Regions from separate parts of the Streptomyces sp. NPDC033180 genome, predicted to be linked through region 2. Evidence: predicted binding sites of a transcription regulator. Region 2 holds the regulator's gene; the other holds the start of a gene.
What was found. The regulator HspR, encoded in region 2, represses chaperone genes until heat shock. The targets are predictions, from matches to a motif close to TTGAGNNNNNNNNNCTCAA.

Region 1: lon (endopeptidase La) is a predicted target of HspR. The motif match lies at 3,455-3,473, and genes of this name have one in related genera.

What each region holds. Positions count from the first base shown of each region.
Region 1 covers NZ_JBVIPU010000005.1:286,757-292,502, forward strand. Annotated here, with positions in the region: gene ACZ5WE_RS17840 (sensor histidine kinase) at 1-865, opposite strand, end outside; gene ACZ5WE_RS17845 (response regulator transcription factor) at 879-1,619, opposite strand; gene ACZ5WE_RS17850 (spermidine synthase family protein) at 1,685-2,389, opposite strand; gene ACZ5WE_RS17855 (rhomboid-like protein) at 2,554-3,360, shown strand; gene lon (endopeptidase La) at 3,496-5,746, shown strand, end outside.
Region 2 covers NZ_JBVIPU010000003.1:401,755-407,500, reverse strand. Annotated here, with positions in the region: gene ACZ5WE_RS12610 (helix-turn-helix domain-containing protein) at 220-441, shown strand; gene ACZ5WE_RS12605 (hypothetical protein) at 773-955, shown strand; gene ACZ5WE_RS12600 (nucleoside deaminase) at 961-1,437, opposite strand; gene ACZ5WE_RS12595 (hypothetical protein) at 1,437-1,940, opposite strand; gene ACZ5WE_RS12590 (heat shock protein transcriptional repressor HspR) at 2,031-2,495, opposite strand; gene dnaJ (molecular chaperone DnaJ) at 2,497-3,702, opposite strand; gene grpE (nucleotide exchange factor GrpE) at 3,744-4,469, opposite strand; gene dnaK (molecular chaperone DnaK) at 4,466-5,746, opposite strand, start outside.

The sequences.
Region 1 (5,746 bases), on a different contig from region 2:
TGCCGGGGCCCTCGTCCAGGACCTCCAGGTCCAGGGACTCGGGGTAGAGGCCGCGCCGGGCGCGCACGGTGACGCGGCCGTGCGGCGGGCTGTGCTTGACCGCGTTGTCGATGAGGTTGGCCACGACCTGGTGCAGCCGCTCCGCGTCCGCGTGCGCGGTCAGCTCGGGCGGCGTGACGTCCAGGTGCAGATGCACGTCCGTACGCGTGTGGCTGCCGGAGCCCGACGCGATGCCCGCGCGCGCGGAGGCCACCATGTTGGCCTCCTTCAGGACGCCCGACAGATAGGGCCACACCTCGAAGCGGCGGGCGTGCAGCGGTACGACGCCGTTGTCCAGGCGGGAGAGGTCGAGCAGCGTCTCCACAAGACGCCCGAGCCGCTCCGTCTGCTTCAGGGCCGTACGCATGGTCTCCGGGTCGGCGGCGGAGACTCCGTCGACGACGTTCTCCAGGACCGCGCGCAGCGCCGCGATGGGGGTGCGCAGCTCGTGCGAGACGTTGGCGACCAGTTCCTTGCGCTGCTGGTCCTGGGCCTCCAGGTCGTCCGCCATGCGGTTGATCGTGGTGGCCACGTCGCCCAGCTCGTCGCGGCGGTCGGCGCCGCGCACCCGGCGCGTGTAGTCGCCGTGCGAGACGGCGCGCGCCACGGAGTTCATCTCGTCCAGGGGCGCGGTGAGGCTGTGCGCCACGAACTGCGTGATCAGCAGCGTGGCGATCACCGAGAAGACGGTGATGAAGCGCAGCTCCGTCTCCGTTTTCATCGCCACCATCAGCAGACCCGTGGTGATGAAGACCGAGACGACCACCAGGGTGCCGAGCTTGGTCTTGATGGAGAACGGCCGCAGCCCGCCGAAGGGACCTGTCATCGGAACGGTCACCTCAGGGGGTCGGGGTCTCCAGGGCGTACCCGACGCCGTGCACCGTACGGATCCGTTCGGCGCCGATCTTCCGGCGCAGCGCCTTGATGTGGCTGTCGACGGTCCGGGTGCCGGACGCGTCCGCCCAGTCCCACACCTCGGCGAGCAGCTGCTCGCGGGAGAGGACCGCACGCGGGGTGTTGGCCAGGCAGACCAGGAGGTCGAACTCCGTAGGCGTCAGGTGCACGTCCTCGCTGCGGACCCTGACGCGCCGCTGAGCGTGGTCGATCTCCAGCTCGCCGAGCCGCAGGATGCCGCTGCGCGGGGTGGTGGCGGCCAGGGCGGCCCGCTCGACCCTGCGCAGCAGGACGTGCACGCGGGCCGCGAGCTCCCGCATGGAGAACGGCTTGGTCATGTAGTCGTCGGCGCCGACGCCGAGCCCGACCAGCATGTCCGTCTCGTCGTCGCGTGCCGTCAGCATGAGGACCGGAACCGGCCGCTGGGCCTGCACCCGACGGCACACTTCCAGGCCATCGAAGCCCGGCAGCATGATGTCCAGGATCAGCAGATCGGGCTGCCAGGCCTGCGCGGTGTCGACCGCCGACGGGCCGTCTCCCGCCGTTTGCACTACGAAACCCTCGGCGCGTAGCCGGGCGGCGATGGCGTCGACGATCGTCGGGTCGTCCTCGACCACCAGAACCCGGCGCTGGGCGCCGGGCATCGCCGCCGTCGCGCCGTTGTGGGAGGTGTGTGTCTGCTCCATCGCCCGCCCCTGACACTGATCGCTTGTGTTCGGTCAGCAGAGTACGGGTCGCGAAGGCACCTCGGCTACGCAGCCCTTACGCCGAGATGAACCACGTCGGGTACGCCTCGGGCAACGGGGATCTCTTCCGTCCGTACCGACTGGAACCCGGCATTCCGTAGAGCGAAGTCGAAAGTGGACGAGGGCTGGGCGGACCACACGGCGAGCACACCACCGGGCTTGAGGCGGGCCTGACAGGCAGCCAGACCGGCAGGCGAGTAGAGGGAGTTGTTGTCCTCCGTCACCGTCCAGTCCGGGCCGTTGTCGATGTCGAGACAGAGCGCGTCGTACGTTTTCGGGGTGCCGTCACAGGCGTCGGCGCCCAGGACGTGGGCCACGAGGTCTGTGTGCAGAATCTCTGTGCGCGGATCGGCGAGCGCGGCGCCGGACAGCCGGGCAAGCGGGGCGTCCGCCCCCGAGCAGTGCCAGTCGATGATGGCCTGCTCGCGCTCCACGACCGTGATGCGGCCCCAGCGCGGGTCGGCCGCCGCGTGGGCGAGGGAGAAGCCGACTCCCAGGCCGCCGATGAGCAGGGCGGGGTCCCGGGGGCCGTCCAGCGCGTCGTACGCCGCGTCGACGAGCAGCCGCTCCGAGCGGCCGTCCGAAGTGTCCATGAGGAAACAGCCGTTGGCGATGATCTGCAGCAGCGCACCATGGCGCCGCAGGACGACTTCGCCGTACGGGCCCTCACGCCTGTCGATCACGACGGGGGCGGTGGTGTGGGGGTGCATGGCGGCCAGGGTATGACCGGTGGAGGTGCGGCTCGAGGGGGACGCGAAGACGGCCTTTCGGGTTGCTGTGATTTGCGTCTCACGTGTCCCGGGCCGTGGCACGGGTCATAGACACCGCCGGAAAGATCGGCAAAGGGTGGACATGACGGAAGGAGCGTCTCACCTTGGATCTGAGCGTGTCGGCCGCCCCCACGGCGCCCGACGGGAGTGCCCCACCCGACAAGAGCGCCCCGCCCGGCCTGGACGGCATCCCGCGGCAACGGCCCCGCGCGCCCGAGTCGACCGCGTCCGGGTCGACCGCGTCCGGGTCGACCGCGTCTGAGTCGACCGCCTTCGAGGCGACCGCGCCCGGCCGTCGCCCGCGCCTCCTTCGTCTCCTCCCGACCCCCACGGGTACGCCCTTCACGTTCGGCTATGCGGCGGTCCTCGCCGTGACGTCACTCCTGACCTCGTACGCGGACCCGTCCCTCATCTCGGCCCTGCACCGGCACTCCAGCACGGATGTCGCGCACCTGGCGCAGGAGCCCCTGCTCGTCCTGGTGGCCAGCGCGCTGTGGATCGCGGGCGGCATCGCGTCGCCGTACGCGATCGGCTTCCTGCTCGTCCTCACGGCTCTGGAGCGCCGCATCGGCGCGCTGCGGACGGCGGGCGTCTTCCTGCTCGGGCATGTCGTGGCCACCCTCGCGACCGAGGTCCCGGTCGGCCTCTCGGTCCTCGCGGGCCATCTGCCCGACAGCTCACTGCACCGTCTCGACTACGGCATCAGCTTCGGTGTCGCGGCGAGCGTCGGCGCGCTGGCCGGTCTTTTCAGGCCGTGGCTGCGGTGGCTGGTGCTCGCCGGGTTCGGCGGAATGCTGATCGACGACCTGATCGCGTTCACGGACCCGATGACGAACTGGGGCCACCTGCTCGCGCTGTCGCTCGGCGTCGCCACGTGGCCGCTGGTGCGGCGGTGGCGCCGACCCGCCTGAGGGCGGAGAGCCCCTGGCATTCGCATTCCCGCACGTGTCGCAGTGATCGCTCACAGCGAACACCCTTTGGGGAACATTCAAGGACTCACGAGCATTGAGTCCACATAGCTCAACTTGAATGCCGAAGGGGAGATCATGTCTGCTGAGTCCGCTGAGTCAAAGGCCACCACACCGCTCGCGTTGCCCGTGCTGCCGCTCGACGACGAGGTTGTCCTGCCCGGCATGGTGGTTCCGTTCGACCTGTCCGACACCGAGGTGCGCGCCGCGGTGGAGGCGGCCCAGGCGGCCGCACGCTCCACTGGGAGCAGCAAGCCGCAGGTCCTTCTTGTTCCGCGCATCGACGGGACGTACGCCGCGACCGGCGTCCTCGGCACCGTCGAGCAGGTCGGCCGCCTCTCCGACGGTGACCCCGGCGCCCTGATCCGCGGCCGTGGCCGCGTGCACATCGGCGCAGGGACGACCGGGCCGGGCGCCGCGCTCTGGGTGGAGGGGCTCAAGGTCGACGAGACCGTCCCCGACCCCCTCCCCGGTGCCGTCGCCGAGCTGGTCAAGGAGTACAAGGCGCTCGCCACCAGCTGGCTGAAGAAGCGCGGGGCCTGGCAGGTCGTCGACCGTGTCACGCAGATCGACGATGTCTCCGCGCTCGCCGACAACTCCGGATACTCCCCCTTCCTCTCCACCCAGCAGAAGATCGAACTCCTGGAGACCGACGACCCGGCCGCCCGCCTGAAGCTCGCCACCGAGCAGCTGCGCGAGCACCTCGCCGAGCAGGACGTGGCCGAGTCCATCGCCAAGGACGTCCAGGAAGGCGTGGACAAGCAGCAGCGCGAGTTCCTCCTTCGCCGCCAGCTCGACGCCGTGCGCAAGGAGCTGCGCGAGATCAACGGCGACAGCAACGACGCAGCAGAGGAGTCCGACGACTACCGCACCCGCGTCGAGGCCGCCGACCTCCCCGAGCACGTCCGCGAGGCCGCCCTCAAGGAGGTCGACAAGCTGGAGCGGTCCAGCGACCAGTCGCCCGAGGGCTCCTGGATCAGGACCTGGCTCGACACCGTCCTCGAACTGCCCTGGAACGAACGCACCGAGGACGAGTACGACATCAAGGGCGCCCAGAACGTCCTCGACGCCGAGCACGCGGGCCTTGAGGACGTGAAGGAGCGCATCACCGAGTACCTCGCGGTGCGCAAGCGGCGCTCCGACCGCGGCCTCGGGGTCGTGGGCGGCCGTCGCGGCGGCGCGGTGCTCGCCCTGGTGGGCCCGCCCGGCGTCGGCAAGACGAGCCTCGGAGAGTCCGTCGCGCATGCCATGGGCCGCAAGTTCGTGCGGGTCGCGCTCGGCGGCGTACGCGACGAGGCGGAGATCCGCGGACACCGTCGTACGTACGTCGGCGCGCTGCCAGGACGGATCGTGCGGGCCATCAAGGAGGCCGGGTCCATGAACCCGGTCGTGCTCCTCGACGAGATCGACAAGGTGGGCTCCGACTACCGCGGTGACCCGGCCGCCGCCCTCCTCGAAGTCCTCGACCCGGCGCAGAACCACACGTTCCGCGACCACTACCTGGAGGTCGAGCTAGACCTGAGCGACGTCGTCTTCCTGGCGACGGCGAACGTCCTCGAATCCATCCCCGAAGCGCTGCTGGACCGCATGGAGCTGGTCAGGCTCGACGGGTACACCGAGGACGAGAAGGTCGTCATCGCCCGCGACCACCTGCTCCCGCGCCAGCTGGAGCGGGCAGGCCTGGAGACGGACGAGGTGACCCTGGACGAGAGCGCGCTGCGCAAGCTCGCGGGGGAGTACACCCGGGAAGCGGGCGTACGGAACCTGGAGCGGTCCGTGGCGCGGCTGCTCCGCAAGGTCGCGGCGCAGCACGAACTGGGCGAGCGGGAGCTGCCGTTCACCGTCGGCGACGACGATCTGCGCGGCCTCATCGGGCGCCCGCACCACGTCCCCGAGTCCGCGCAGGACCCGGCCGAGCGGCGCACGGCGGTGCCGGGCGTGGCGACCGGGCTCGCGGTCACCGGCGCGGGCGGTGACGTCCTCTTCGTGGAGGCGTCGCTCGCCGATCCGGAGACCGGCGCCGCCGGCCTCACCCTGACCGGTCAGCTCGGCGACGTGATGAAGGAGTCCGCGCAGATCGCGCTCTCCTTCCTGCGCTCGCGCGGCGCCGAACTGGAGCTGCCCGTCGCCGACCTGAAGGAACGCGGCGTGCACATCCACTTCCCGGCGGGCGCGGTCCCCAAGGACGGGCCGAGCGCGGGCGTCACCATGACGACCGCCCTCGCGTCGCTGCTGAGTGGCCGTCTCGTCCGTACGGATGTGGCCATGACCGGTGAGGTCTCGCTGACCGGGCGCGTCCTGCCGATCGGTGGCGTCAAGCAGAAGCTGC
Region 2 (5,746 bases):
TGCGTGGCCTCCCCCAGATCCAGGAGGCGGTGGCACGGGCACTGGCCGACTCCAGCCAAGAGCTGCTGTCCATCCAACCTGGTGGATACCGACCTCCTGAGGCGCTGGCCCAGTCCCTGGCAGACGCGCGGGGCGATCCGTCTCCCCGTCCTCGTCGAGCACCTCGCCGCCGCCTTCGATTGCTTGTGGGGCCTGGCCACCCCTATGTACCCGCATTCGATGCAGCTACCTGCGGGTAACGGCGTCACCACCCGACAGCAAGCCATAGCCGCCCTCCTCGTCGAGGGGCTCACAGACTCGGAGATCTCGGCTCGCCTCGGTATGAACGTGCGCACGACCCGCGTCCATATCGCCAAGCTCGCCGCCGCCCTCGAAAGCCGCAGCAGAGCCCAACTCGGCTACCTCATCGGCCGTTCGGGAATCCTGGACCAGGGGAAGTGACACGCCACCCACACATCGATCCTGCCCGTGACGCAACTGCCGCTACGTAGAATCGCGTCGCTTCAACAAAGCAGGACGGGGGCACGACATGTCCGTAGAGCACATACCGCACGGCGTCGAGCAATGGGCGGGTCCGCGATGCACCGATTGCGTGTCGCCTACTGCATCGCGCTCACAGCGACGGTCTGCGCCTTCTCGTTCGGTGCCGAGGCCTTCGTCAACGGCTTCGGCTCCGGGAGCGTGTTCGTCCGGTCCACCCTGATCTGGCTGGGCCTCGCCGCTGCTGGCGGCCCGTGTACTGGGGCAGCAGCTCGGCTGGGCCATCCCGCCGGTGTCGGTTCTCTTTCTGGTGTGGTTCCCCCACTACTGGTGGGACTGGACGGCCAACCCGCCCGGTGACCTGTTCAGCTGGGCTGCTGCCGCGATCGCTCTGGGTCTCGGAGTCACCGCGACCGCGGCAACTCCCTGGCGAAGGAAGACCTTTTTCCGCGGGGCCCGCGGCGGCGCCCACTGAAGCCCTCAGCCCCCCGCATGCAACCGCCGATGCAACTCCCTGATCTGCGAGGTCAGTTCTGGGGCCGGTCCCTCCACCCTCACCCCCGGTGCGATCTCACCGATCGGGAGTGAGTTCACCGGGGGCGGTGGGGCGCCCAGTTCCTTCAGCCACCGGGACAGTTGCTCCGACGACGCCGCGTACACGATTCGGCCCAGGCCCACCCAGCCGTGGGCCGCCGCGCACATGGGGCAGTGTTCGCCCGACGTGTAGACCGTTGCCTTCGCGCGGTCCTCGGGGGTCAGGTGCTGCGCCGACCAGCGGGCCAGTTCGAACTCCGGGTGGCGGGTGTGGTCCCCGTCCGCCACTCGGTTGCGGTCCTCCTTCAGGACCTCGCCGGCCGCCGATGCCAGGAGTGAGCCGAAGGGTTCGTCGCCCGCCTCCAGGGCCTCCCGCGCCAGTTCCACGCAGCGGCGCAGATGCTTCAGGTCCCGTTCGTCCATCAGGATTCCGTCCACGTTCGTAGTAGGTCCTCGCGTTCCGCCGCCCTCGGCGTCCCGCCCTCGTGGCGCCTGCCCCACTCCGCCATCGCCGCCAGCGTCGTCAGCAGCGTGCCCGCGCCCTGCGTCAGGCGGGACAGGAGCTCGCGGGAGAGTTCGTACTCCGCCCGGGAGTAACCCGTCGCCGCCGCCGTGTACACCGTGAGGTCCGTGTCTCCGTCGGCGTCCGAGACGCGCAGCGTCATCGTCGGCGCCTCGTCGCCCCCACCGAGGCCCACCGTCAGCGCCAGGCCCACCAGCACGCCCACGTTGCGCTTGAGGGACTTCACGGGGACGTCCCGCGCCGCCAGCGCGTGGACGTCCTCCCAGGGCCACAGGCCGTCCTGCTTTTCGCCCAGGGCCACCACGCCCTCCGGCGTCAGCCGCACCCCCGCCGCGAGCCCCGACGGCTTCGCGCCCACGTACACATCACCCTCGGCGATCCAGAACAGTCCCACCATGGCCATGGTGAGTCCTCCACTTCCCCCGGCAACAGACAGCAAGACGTCGGGGCCGGGAGGTTGACACCTCCCGGCCCCGACAAGAGCGTACGAAATCTACTGCTCCGACGACCTCTTGGGCCGCCACACCACCAGCGCGCTCGCCTGCTGCACGTCCTGGTACGGAACCAGGTCGCGGCGGTACGACGCGTGCACCGCCGCCTCGCGCTGCTGCATCGCCGCGGCAGCGCCCTCCACGGCGGAGGACAGTTCGACCACCCTCGCCTGCAGCGCCGCGACCTGGTTCTCCAGCTCGATGATGCGCTTGATGCCGGCGAGGTTGATGCCCTCTTCCTGCGACAACTGCTGCACCGTGCGCAGCAGTTCGATGTCGCGGGCCGAATAGCGCCGGCCACGGCCCGCCGTGCGGTCCGGGGAGACCAGACCGAGGCGGTCGTACTGGCGCAGGGTCTGCGGATGCAGGCCGGAAAGCTGGGCGGCCACTGAGATGACGTAGACCGGCGTCTCGTCGGTCAGTTGGTACGCCCGCCCGAAATTGGACTGTCGACGACGGCCGTCCATCTCATGCTCCCTTCGCGGCCTGGAACAGTTCTGCCCGCGGATCGTCGTCCGCAGTCGCCTCGCGGTAGGTCTCCAGGGCTTCCTTCGCGGAGTCCGACAACGACGTCGGGACCGATACCTCCACCGTCACCAGCAGATCGCCCCGCGAACCGTCCTTGCGGACCGCGCCCTTGCCCCGCGCCCGCATCGTACGACCGTTGGGGGTGCCCGGAGGCAGCTTCAGGGTGACCGGCGGGCCGCCCAGGGTGGGGACCTTCACCTCGCCGCCCAGTGCCGCCTCGGCGAACGTCACCGGCACCGTCACCGTGAGGTTGTCGCCCTTGCGGCCGAAGACCGGGTGGGTGTCGACGTGCACGACCACGTACAGGTCGCCCGCAGGGCCGCCCCGTTCACCGGGGCCGCCCTTGCCGCGCAGGCGGATGCGCTGGCCGTCACTGACCCCGGCCGGGATCCGCACCTGCATCGTGCGCGACGACTTCGCGCGGCCCGAGCCCTTGCAGACCTCGCACGGGTCCTGGGCGATGAGCCCACGGCCCTTGCAGTCCACGCAGGGGTCGGTCAACGAAAATCCGCCGCCGCCTCCCCGCGTGACCTGTCCCGTGCCGACGCAGGTCGGGCACACGCGCGGTGTGCCGTTCTTGTCGCCGGTGCCGGAACAAGCCTTGCAGGGAGCCTGGGAGGACATCCGGAGCGGGACCGTGGCCCCGTCCACCGCCTCCGTGAAGCTCAGCGTGACCTCGGACTCGACGTCCTGGCCGCGCCGGGGCTGCGTACGCGTGCCCGCGCCGCCCGCGCCCGTGCCGCCTCGGTTGAACAGGCCCCCGAAGACGTCACCCAGACCGCCCCCGAAGCCACCGCCGGCGCCGCCCGCTCCACCGCCCGGGGCGCCGCCTCCGAAGAGGTCGCCCAGGTCGAAGTTGAAGGAGCCTCCGGCACCGCCGCCTCCGGGACCCGCCCGGAAGCCGCCGTTGCCGAAGAGAGCACGCGCTTCGTCGTACTCCTTGCGCTTCTTGGGGTCACCGAGGATGTCGTTCGCCTCGGAGATCTCCTTGAAGCGCTCTTCCGCCTTGGTGTTGCCCTTGTTGGCGTCCGGGTGGTTCTCGCGTGCGAGTTTCCGGTACGCCTTCTTGATCTCGGCCTCGGTGGCGTCCTTGGGGACGCCGAGGACCTTGTAGTAGTCCTTCTCGATGAAGTCCTTGGTGCTCATCCCCGACGTCCCTCCTCTCGCTTCACAACAACTCCGATACGTCAGCCCTCGTCCGGGCCGCCACCGGTCTCCTTGTCCTCCGCCTTGTCGGCGGAGTCCGTGGGAGCGGCGGTCGCATCGTCCTCCGCGGCCCCCTTGACCGTCTGCGCGCCCGGCTGCGGCTCGGCCACGGCCACCCGCGCGGGGCGGATGGTGCGCTCACCGATGCGGTACCCCGGCTGCAGGATCGCGACGCACGTCGTCTCGGTGACGTCGGGCGCGTACGAGTGCATCAGGGCTTCGTGGATCGTCGGGTCGAAGGGCTCGCCCTCCTTGCCGAACTGCTGGAGGCCCATCTTGGCGACCACCGTCTCCAGCGCCTCCGCCACCGACTTGAACCCGCCGACCAGCTCGCCGTGTTCACGGGCGCGGCCGACGTCGTCGAGGGTCGGGAGGAGTTCGGACAGGAGGTTCGCCGCGGCGATCTCCTTGACCGTCACCTTGTCCCGCTCCACCCGGCGGCGGTAGTTCTGGTACTCCGCCTGGAGCCGCTGGAGGTCCGCCGTGCGCTCGCCGAGCGCCGTACGCACCTGGTCCAGCTGTGCGATCAGACCCACATCCTGGGCGGACTGAGCCGTCGTGCTGCTTGCTGCGTCCCCGGCCGGGGCCGCCGGGCCCTCCTCGGTGGAGGGCTCGGCGGCCTGCGGCGCCGCGTCATCAGGGGTGGCGCCGGAGGGGACGTCAGGCTTCTCGGCGTTGTCGCCGAAGCCCGGAGTCTCCTCGGTCATGCGGCGCCGCCCTTCGAGTCGTTCGGCTTCTCGTCGTCGACGATCTCGGCGTCGACCACGTCGTCGTCCTTGGACATGTTCGGGGCCTCTTCGCCCTCGGCACCCGGGGCAGCGCCCTCGGCACCGGCGGCCTGCGCGTCCGCGTACATGGCCTGGCCGAGCTTCTGCGAGACGGCCGCGACCTTCTCGGTGGCCGTGCGGATCTCCGCCGTGTCGTCGCCCTTGAGCTTCTCCTTCAGCTCTTCGACGGCCGACTCGACCTCGGTCTTCACGTCACCGGGGACCTTGTCCGCGTTGTCGGTGAGGAACTTCTCCGTCTGGTAGACGAGCTGCTCGCCCTGGTTGCGGGACTCGGCGGCCTCGCGGCGCTTGTGGTCCTCGTCCGCGTACTGCTCGGCCTCCTGGCGCATGCGGTCGACCTCGTCCTTCGGCAGCGAGGAGCCGCCGGTGACGGTCATCTTCTGCTCCTTGCCGGTGCCGAGGTCCTTGGCCGTCACGTGCATGATGCCGTTGGCGTCGATGTCGAAGGCGACCTCGATCTGCGGGACACCGCGCGGGGCCGGCGGCAGGCCCGTGAGCTCGAACATTCCGAGCTTCTTGTTGTACGCCGCGATCTCGCGCTCGCCCTGGTAGACCTGGATCTGGACGGACGGCTGGTTGTCCTCGGCCGTCGTGAAGATCTCGGAGCGCTTGGTCGGGATCGTGGTGTTGCGCTCGATGAGCTTGGTCATGATCCCTCCCTTGGTCTCGATGCCGAGGGACAGCGGGGTGACGTCGAGGAGCAGGACGTCCTTGACCTCGCCCTTGAGGACACCGGCCTGGAGGGCGGCGCCGATGGCGACGACCTCGTCCGGGTTCACGCCCTTGTTGGCGTCCTGGCCGCCGGTCAGCTCCTTGACGAGCTCCGCGACGGCGGGCATACGGGTCGAGCCACCGACGAGAACGACGTGGTCGATCTCGGAGAGCTGGATGCCCGCGTCCTTGATGACGTTGTGGAACGGCGTCTTGCAGCGCTCCAGAAGGTCGGACGTGAGCTGCTGGAACTGGGCGCGCGTGAGCTTCTCGTCCAGGTGCAGCGGGCCCTCGGCGGACGCCGTGATGTAGGGCAGGTTGATCGTGGTCTCCGTGGAGGAGGACAACTCGATCTTGGCCTTCTCGGCCGCCTCGCGCAGGCGCTGGAGCGCCATCTTGTCCTTGGAGAGGTCCACGCCGTGGCCGTTGTTGAACTGCTTGACCAGGTAGTCGACGACGCGCTGGTCCCAGTCGTCACCACCGAG